DNA from 2 places in the Brevibacillus jepli genome. Region 1 is predicted to be linked to the other one. Evidence: predicted binding sites of a transcription regulator. Region 1 holds the regulator's gene; the other holds the start of a gene.
What was found. The regulator Rex, encoded in region 1, represses fermentation and respiration genes when NADH is low (regulators of the CRP and FNR family bind a similar motif). The targets are predictions, from matches to a motif close to TTGTGAAATATTTCACAA.
Positions count from the first base shown of each region.

Region 2: the regulator Rex is predicted to act here: its motif matches at 2,461-2,478, upstream of AB1L17_RS29090 (cytochrome ubiquinol oxidase subunit I).

Region 1 covers NZ_JBFEFW010000010.1:79,358-84,125, forward strand. The annotation lists gene dinG (ATP-dependent DNA helicase DinG, 3'-5' exoribonuclease type) at 1-280, shown strand, start outside; gene AB1L17_RS12895 (ComEC/Rec2 family competence protein) at 323-1,222, shown strand; gene AB1L17_RS12900 (redox-sensing transcriptional repressor Rex) at 1,238-1,861, shown strand; gene AB1L17_RS12905 (amidohydrolase) at 1,879-3,183, shown strand; gene AB1L17_RS12910 (hypothetical protein) at 3,247-3,426, opposite strand; gene AB1L17_RS12915 (BTB/POZ domain-containing protein) at 3,560-4,264, shown strand; gene AB1L17_RS12920 (cell wall elongation regulator TseB-like domain-containing protein) at 4,294-4,768, shown strand, end outside.
Region 2 covers NZ_JBFEFW010000044.1:13,028-17,795, forward strand. The annotation lists gene spoIIP (stage II sporulation protein P) at 1-364, shown strand, start outside; gene AB1L17_RS29080 (pentapeptide repeat-containing protein) at 429-1,295, shown strand; gene AB1L17_RS29085 (hypothetical protein) at 1,550-1,999, opposite strand; gene AB1L17_RS29090 (cytochrome ubiquinol oxidase subunit I) at 2,581-3,996, shown strand; gene cydB (cytochrome d ubiquinol oxidase subunit II) at 3,986-4,768, shown strand, end outside.

The sequences.
Region 1 (4,768 bases):
AGGTCGAGCTGATCTCTTGAAGGCTGAAGGGAAAAACGCATTTATGTCCTTGTCTCTTCCGCAGGCAGTCCTGCAATTCAAGCAAGGTGTGGGACGATTAATTCGTCATCATTTGGATCGTGGGGTAGTGGTCGTTCTCGACACACGTGTCGTCGAATCCCGATATGGGCGATCGTTCCTTCAATCCCTACCGCCTTTTCAGATCGAAAGTGGTCCGTGGCCTACGCTGCGAGAGCGCATAGAGCCATTCCTTAGTATGCAATCCCTGTCAGATTCATAAAATGAAAGCAATAGTCTCATAGGGATTAAGGTGATAAAATAAATGTTATGGAAAAAAGCGTGGCGTTGGTGGCTCGTGGTGTTAAGCGCCGTTTTCCTTTGCGCATGCTCGATTGACAGCCATTTGCAAGAGGCAGCAGTGAAGATAGATGACCCGTTTGAAACGGAGACAGAACAGGAATTTTCGGGTCTCATTATCACCTACTTGGCACTTCCGCATGGGGAGAGCACGCTCTTGAGAATGCCAGGTGGCAGAACGATGCTGATTGATACGGGTACAGTAGAAGATTGGCCCGTTCTCTTAGCTCGTTTGGCAGAGTTCAAGATTACGCGACTCGATTATGTGGTGTTGACGAACGATCAGCCGGAGCACATGGGAGGTTACGCTTCTTTAAGCCAGCAAGTATACGTGGATACCGTTATTGTGCCCAAGCTGATCGCACCATCGATACGCCATGTCGTGTTGCTTCGTCCCAATCAAAAGCAGATGGAAGCAGAGCAAGGACAAGTACTCACTCTTGACCACGGGGTCTCGATGGAAGTTTTGCTACCGGATGAGCCGTTATTTTTGTCGCCCCAGAACAATTCCCTCGTGTTTCGTCTGATGCACGGTGAGCTACGGTTTTTATTTACGAGCGCCGTGAACGAAAAGGCAGAAGAGCGGCTGCTGGAACGCCAAAAAGACAAGCTGAAGGCTGAAGTGCTAAAGGTAGGTGGCCAGGGGAGTAATCAAGGCTCTTCACAACCCTTTCTCACTGGAGTTGATCCACAGGTCGCCATTATCCAGACAGGCAGATCGCGGGATAAAATGAAAGACGGACAGACGGAAGTCATGGAGCGCTTGGGTGAGTCATGGGCCGAGACATACGTTACCAGTCACGACGGTTCCATTACCATTTTGTCTAATGGAAAAGAATATCGGATTTTGAAGCAAAAGAATTAGGGGGGAAGACCGAACGTGGCTAAACACGAAAAGATTTCAGAAGCGGTCGTCCGTCGTTTGCCAATTTATTTGCGTTACCTCAGTTATTTGCAGCAAGTAGAGGTGACCACCGTTTCCTCCCAACAGATGGGCAAGAATCTTGATGTGAATCCTGCCCAAATCAGAAAAGATCTTGCAGCATTCGGTGATTTTGGAAAAAAAGGAATTGGCTATGATGTCGATTACCTGGTGGAAAAAATACGTCAAATCCTTAAATTAACGGATGAAATCCGTGTAGCTTTGGTCGGAGCTGGACATTTGGGCCATGCCATTAGTAACTACAACGCTTATTTGAAAGATAACATGCGGATTGCGGCCATCTTTGACAGTAATCCTGAGAAACAGGGCAAAGAGGTTGCGGGTATCCCGATCCAGCCCTTATCAGAGCTGGAAGAAACGGTCGTCAAGCAGCAAATCAAGCTGGCGATTATCACCGTACCTGCACCAGCAGCGCAATCCGTATGTGATCAGTTGACTCAAGCGGGTATCAAGGGAATCCTGAATTTTGCCCCTACGACTATTCGCGCAGGCAAAGATGTTCGCATTCATTATGCGGATGTGACGTCCAACCTGCAAAGCTTGGCCTACTACTTGACGTAAAGAACGGAGTGTATTCAATGAAAAAGACGATCCTTATTCACGCAACAGTCATTACCGTTAACGATACGAATGAAGTCATTTACGATGGTGCCGTAGCATTCGAAGGCAACAAGATTACGTACGTAGGACCAACTCCAGAGGACCTGTCGGAAGCAGGCTACGATGAAGTCATCGATCAAAAAGGGGACTACATTCTTCCAGGATTAATTAATACGCATGGCCATGCGGGGATGTCCCTCCTACGCGGATATGCAGATGATTTGCCGCTGCAGCAATGGCTCGAAGACAAAATGTGGCCATTGGAGGCACAGTTTACGGGTGACACAGTAAAATGGGGAACGCAACTGTCTCTCATTGAAATGATTCGTACGGGTACCACGACGTTTGTGGATATGTATGATCATATGGATGTCGTGGCGAAGGAAGTAGATGCAGCTGGCATGCGCGCTCGTCTTTGCCGAGGCATGATCGGACTGTGCTCCGAAGAAGAGCGCCAAACAAAGCTGAAAGACGCGACACTTTTTGCAAAAGAATGGCACAATCAGGCAGACGGCCGCATTACGGTAATGATGGCACCACATGCTCCGTACACATGCTCGCCTGAATTCATTACCCAAATTATCGAAAAAGCGGACGAGCTGTCCTTGCCACTGCATATTCATATGTCTGAAACGGCTTGGGAAGTAGGACAAAACGAAAAAGACTACGGGCTGCGTCCAGTCGCTCATTTGGAAAAGCTGGGGATGTTCAACCGCCCAACCCTTGTCGCACACGCTGTTCACCTAACGGATGAAGAAATCGACATTTTGGCAAAATACAATGTGAGAGTTTCTCATAACGTTGTGAGTAACCTGAAGCTGGCAAGCGGAGTTGCACCGGTTCCGAAAATGTTGGCAAAAGGCGTAAGCGTATCGCTGGGTACCGATAGCTCCGCAAGTAACAACAATTTGAATTTGTTTGAGGAATTAAAGCTGGCTGCCATTCTGCACAAAGGCGTGAACAACGATCCAGTAGCGGTACCAGCAGAAGAAGCGCTTCGCATGGCTACACGCTATGGTGCAGAAGGGGTTTTCCAAGAGAACAGCCTCGGAAGCATTGAAGTAGGCAAGCAGGCAGACCTGATTGTTTTGGATAGCCACCAGGCACATTTCCACCCAGCTCACCAGCCGGTTTCGCACGTGGTGTATGCAGCCAATGGACGCGATGTGAAAGACACGATTGTAGCGGGTAAATTCCTGATGCGTAATCATAAATTGTTGACCATCGATGAAGAACGCGCGATTTACGAAGCGAACCGCGTATTCCAAACGTTAAAACGGTAAAAGGCTCCTGTCAGGTGGGGGACAGGAGTAAGGCAGTGTAAGTGTAGGTAGGGGAATTGGATACTACGACGTTCCGTTGTTCATTTTTGCCACAGCTTTTGTCAGGAGATGATGGCGAAAATGAAGAGTGGGTGTGTGCGACCATTGACGCAAGGGAGACGATAATCCTGCCCAGGAGACGCGGTATTCCTGTAGCAGAAACCCAAGTATGTCAGGAGATGTGGTTTGTTGCGGAGATTTCACGCGCTCACCTCCTCGGGGTGTATATGTAGTATGACCGCCCGACCTTAAGCTATGATTAGCAACTTTTCCGTGTCGTTCTAAAACCTTCCCGTATAGCATAGGCTAAAGACAAAAATGGGACAGGGGGGACGACATGTACATCCGGCCCAAAATGCTGTGGTGGCTCATTCCTATCCTACTCGGTCTATTCCTGATCGGGATATTACTGGGGACAGTAAGTAGATCAGCCAATACAGACAGCAAAAATACTGCGTCTGCTGTAAAACAAGAAGCTGGTACGGAGCCGACATCGATTACCGTAGAGGAGCTTCTCGAGCAGATCACAAAAGACGAGGAACGCTCATTTCTTGTTTATATGCAGGACCAAACTCTTCATGGGAAATATCGGAATGAACAGTTTGCGCTCGAAGGTGAGATCGGTGGCCACCAGCTTGAGATAACAAGACAAGATGGGCAGCCAGTAACGGTACGTATTGATGGGCAGGTACAGGATCATGCTGCGCTGCCGTACGCGATGTTCACACCGCATGAACACGCTGCATTGCTTAAGGGAGTTATGCAATCTGTGGAGCCTGAGCGCCTCGAAGAGACTGCAGAAAAAGGATGGACTGGATATCGCATAGCGGTACCGCCGCAAGAAGTCACTTCGCTTTTATCAATGTGGCTGGGTCCTTCCTTCCCCATTGATGATTTGACTTCGAACGTAACGAATGGAATCGCAGTCAATTACCAACTATGGTACGAGTCAACTACGGGGCAGCTTCGCCAACTGGAGCTTGAATTGCAAATACAAACGGCAGATGGAGTGAAGAGAGACCAGCTTCGATTCCGATTGTAATGTCAGCCACGTAAAGGAGTTACTTTGCTGTGTTAGTACGAATTATCCTATCCGTCGTAGCCGTAATCTTGCTTACTGGAGCAGGATTCGCCTATCATTTGACGGCATCTGTAGCAGGAGAGCGTGAGCAATTTGAGGAGACCGTTCGTCAGTGGGTCCAAGACCGCACGACGATCACGGAGATTGAATCCATTGACGAGTACCGAGGCAAGGAAAGCTACGCTGTCGTCATTGGTAAAAACAAGGCGGGAACACCGGTTGTCGCTTGGATGACGGATCAAAAAGTAAGCTTTGACCGAATGGATCTCGCCGTCCCGAAAAAGAATGTAGAAGATGCCGTGTACAAGTCTTTCCCGCAATCAGAGATCACGCATTTGGTTCCAGGTCTCGAAAATGATAAGAAATTTTGGGAAGTAACTGTCAAAGACAAAGACGGCCGTTTTCACTATATTCATTATGATTTATTTACTGGTGCTTTGTTAACCTCTTACGTGCTCGCACCTA
Region 2 (4,768 bases), on a different contig from region 1:
TTTCGATATTCATCGGGACAGTGATGAGCCTCGCAGCAAGGTAGCGATCACGATAAATGGCAAGACGTACTCCCGTATGTTGTTTGTAATCGGAACAGCGAATCCGAACCATCAGGCAAACAAAAGGCTGGCGGAAGAGCTGCATGCCCGTCTCGAAGCCTCTTATCCCGGTTTGTCGCGCGGGATAATCCTGAAAGGTTCAAATCAAGGGAACGGTGTGTATAATCAGTCCATCTCCGAGGGAGCCTTGCTTTTGGAGTTTGGCGGCACGAACAACACTTTGGAAGAAGGCTATAATACAGCGGAAGCCTTCGCCGAAGTGTTTGGGAATTACTTGATCGAATTGCAAATCGCGCATAATTAAATCTAGCACGATTCTTTTCGCCACAGCGCGGATCGAATCGTGTTTTTTTCCAGGAGGCCTAGTTATGGCTACGCATCAAGAACAGATACATTCTTCCCACGATAACAGTCGAGGTCATCTTCAAGGTGACTGTGAAAATTGCTTTGGCTTATGCTGTGTCGCATTGCCTTTTGCTGCTTCCTCAGACTTTGCGATCAATAAAGACGCGGGCAAGCCCTGTAGTAGCTTGCAGGCAGACTTCCGGTGTGGTGTTCATACAAAGCTGCGAGAGATCGGCTTTCGTGGATGCACTGTATACGATTGTTTTGGTGCTGGTCAAAAGGTGTCTCAAGTCACCTTTGGCGGCAAAGATTGGCGTGCAGCGCCAGAATCAGCGAAGCAAATGTACGAAGTATTTCCGATCATGTGGCAGCTTCATGAGCTGCTCTGGTATATAACGGAGGCGTTGACGAAGCCAGCTGCCCAGTCGATCCATCCTGGATTAAAGGACGCGTTGAAGGAGACACAGCGCCTGACTGACCGCAGTACGGAGGACATCCTGAAGGTGGACGTCCCTGCACATCGCGCAAAAGTTAACGAACTATTGTTGCGGACAAGCGAACTGGTACGTAAGGATGCGGTTTCCAAGTACAAAGGAGGCAAGCAGGGAAAGACTTACGGCCGTGGCGCAGACCTGATTGGTGCCAAGCTCAAGGGTGCAGATTTGCGCGGAGCCAATTTGCGCGGAGCTTATTTGATTGCAGCTGATCTGAGAGGAGCAGATTTGCGTGGCGCAGACCTCATTGGAGCAGACTTTCGCGATACGGATGTGAGCGGAGCGGACTTGACGGAGACGCTGTTTCTTACACAGGTTCAGCTCAACGCGGCAAAGGGCGATGCGAGCACCAAGCTGCCACCTTTATTCACGCGTCCACTGCATTGGGCTAAATAAATGAACCAAAAGCAGGATGTCATTCGTTGACAGCCTGCTTTTTGCTAGGTAAGGAAACTAGAATTGTCCGATAAACTGAACCATCGAATTTATGAGCCAAACAATCGTCACGATGGACACATACTCAAAAATCATGTTTCTCCAAGGCAATCTTGTATTTGAAAAGAAGTATCTACAAAGCATGAAAAAAAACATGGCAATGGCAATCTCTATGAACCCAGTCATTTGTTTACCTCCAAGACCAGATGCATTTTTTACGAGTGTGGATTTGAGTGCAATCCGACTATATCTATTACTTCGACTACCGCGACCCTTCTCGAACCTTCCATAAAATATCCGATCACACCAAGCTCCACTCTTTTTGTGTGCACCTCATTACGCATGTGGGGGAAAAGAATCCACATGCGTGCAGTTCCTTCTGTAGGAACAGGGCTTGTGTTGTCTAAAATGATTTCGCCGTGATCATCCTCAAATTCAGGATGTATGGCAAAGATGCCTGTTATGCTTATGTCATCTCCATCGTAGGAAAAATCACTTCGATATCCTTGAAACGGTGTCGCCTTTCTCCCACCTTCAATTTCAGTGTAAAATCTATATTTTACTCTAAAATCAGCGGGGTGCCTCCTTATTTCTTCATAGGGTATCCACACTTCATTTTCTCCGATCTTTGAAATATGTTGATAATACAATTCCGCTACTACCAAATTATACCACAAGCATACTGGGCGTAAGGCATCGCTCTTGCAAAGGAAATAGCCCGGAACTTACTCGATGCGAATTGCCCGAGCGTAAAATCAATATGACCATCGTTGTTATGTCTGGACTTCTGTTTGATGAAGAGTAAAAGGAGTGACACAAAGGAATAAAGTAAGGAGAGGTCCAATCAAATGCATGTTTGCTCCTGCCTTTCCTTACCGCCGAGAGGGTTTAAAAGAGAATGAACAAATTGTAGATGAGGTAAAATAAGTGGAGATGCATAAATCTAGCCCAAATGATAGGGAAATCCTAAACAGTCACAGAGTGTTAAAAATCATGTAACGAATCAGACACCCTCTAGGGTCAAAAGTCCTGCTACAATTATACATGACCGGGAATATACAGTGTAAAACAAAAAACTCTCTCAAGAAGATGAATGTGAAAAGGGGGTTACAATAGAGAGGATAATTTGTGAATTATTTCACATATATTTGTGATTTTTTTCACAAAGTCGTAATAAATCATGGTTTCCCACATGTATGCTTCCGGTACATAAAGGCCAAAACGCGAAGAGAAAGGGATCTTGTACATGGATATAGTGGATTTGGGGCGACTTCAATTTGCGATAACAACCATCTTTCATTTTGTTTTTGTGCCGATTTCCATCGGGCTGTCATTATTAGTAGCCATTATGGAAACGATGTACGTGGTAAAAAAGAATGATTTGTACAAAAAAATGGCCAAGTTTTGGGGAACCTTTTTGCTTATAAATTTTGCTGTCGGGATCGTGACAGGGATTATGCAGGAGTTCCAATTTGGGATGAACTGGTCTGATTTCTCACGATTCGTCGGCGACGTATTTGGAACACCGCTTGCGATTGAGGCTCTTTTAGCATTCTTCCTCGAATCGACTTTTATTGGGTTATGGGTGTTCGGTTGGGATCGCTTGTCAAAAGGTGTGCATCTCGCATGTATTTGGCTCGTATCCATCGGAACGATACTATCGGCTCTTTGGATTTTGGCAGCCAACTCGTTCATGCAGCAGCCAGTCGGCTTCGCTATTAATAACGGACGTGCAGAGATGGTCGATTTCTTCGCACTTTTGACCAACGGACAATTACTATATGAATTCCCGCATACCGTATTTGCGGCATTTGCGACTGGTGCTTTCTTGGTAGCAGGTATCAGTGCTTGGAAGCTATTGAAGAAACAAGATGTTACCTTCTTTGTGCAATCGTTCAAAATCGCGATCGTGGTAGCATTGATTTCCTCGCTTGCTATTGCTCAATTCGGGCATGGTCAGGCACAGTATCTGGTTGCTACCCAACCAATGAAAATGGCAGCGAGTGAAGGACTGTGGGAAACAAGCTCGGACCCTGCCCCTTGGACGGTTTTTGCAACGATTGATCCGGAAAAACAAGAAAACGGTTTTGAAATAAAAATACCTTATTTGCTTAGCGTTTTGACGTACAACTCTCTCTCTGGCTCTGTACCGGGTATGAAGGAATTGCAGGCAGAGTATGAGCAAACCTACGGTCCAGGAAACTACATTCCACCGGTTCGGACGACCTTCTGGAGCTTCCGCATCATGGTGGCGGGCGGAAGTGTAATGATTTTGCTGGCTTTGTACGGGACATATCTGACTTTCCGCAAAAAGCTGGAACAGCCAAACAAGCGGTTCATGCAGCTGATGGTTGCGGGTATCTCCTTGCCGTTCATCGCAAACTCAGCGGGGTGGATCATGACGGAGGTAGGCCGTCAGCCTTGGACGGTATTCGGACTGCTGCGTGTTGAAGATTCGGTTTCGCCAAGCATTAGTACAGGAGAAGTATGGTTCTCTCTCATCGCCTTTACGACTATTTATACAATCTTGCTCTGCCTCCTGGCTTATCTGTTTGCTCGTGTGGCCAAAAAAGGACCGGAGATGGATAGTCATGACGAAGTAGAGGATCTGAAGGTTCAGGATCCATTTGATCGTGTAAGGAGTGAAGGTTATGGAGCTTAATGAACTGTGGTTCCTGCTCATTGCTGTTCTGTTTACCGGATTTTTCTTTCTCGAAGGCTTTGACTTTGGTGTCGGTATGGCGACGCGTCTGCTAGCACGAAATGATTTGCAAACCCGGGTTCTGATTAATACAATCGGTCCGTTCTGGGATGCCAATGAGGTATGGCTGATTACAGCGGCTGGTGCGATGTTTGCCGCGTTTCCAGAGTGGTATTCCACAATGTTTAGCGGGTATTATCTCGTGCTTACGCTGATTCTGCTAGCGTTGATTGGGCGCGGCGTGGCATTTGAGTTTAGAGGCAAGGGGAAGGGCGAGGCTTGGAAAAAGACATGGGACGCAGCGATTCTGTTTGGAAGCTTTGTACCGCCGATGTTGTTCGGAATGATCTTTGCCAGCCTGGTGAAAGGTGTGCCAATTGATCAGGATATGGAAATGACTGCGGGCTTCTCTGACATCGTGAACGGCTACTCGTTGTGGGCAGGTGTGACAGTAACGGGACTATGCTTGCTGCACGGACTCAACTTCATCTCGCTGCGCACAGTGGGCGAGCTGCGTGAGAAATCACGAGTACTGGCGGCGAAGCTGTTGCCGGTCCAAGCCGTATTAATGGCAGTGCTCGTAGGCTGGACATTTATGGTAACCGATCTGTTTGAGCGCCAGGGTGTTTTGTTGTCAGTAGCCGTGGTCTTGGGAGTTGTGGCAGTTGTTCTGGCTCGTCACTTCTTGAGACAAGGCAGGGAAGGATGGGCATTCGGGATGACAGGTACGATG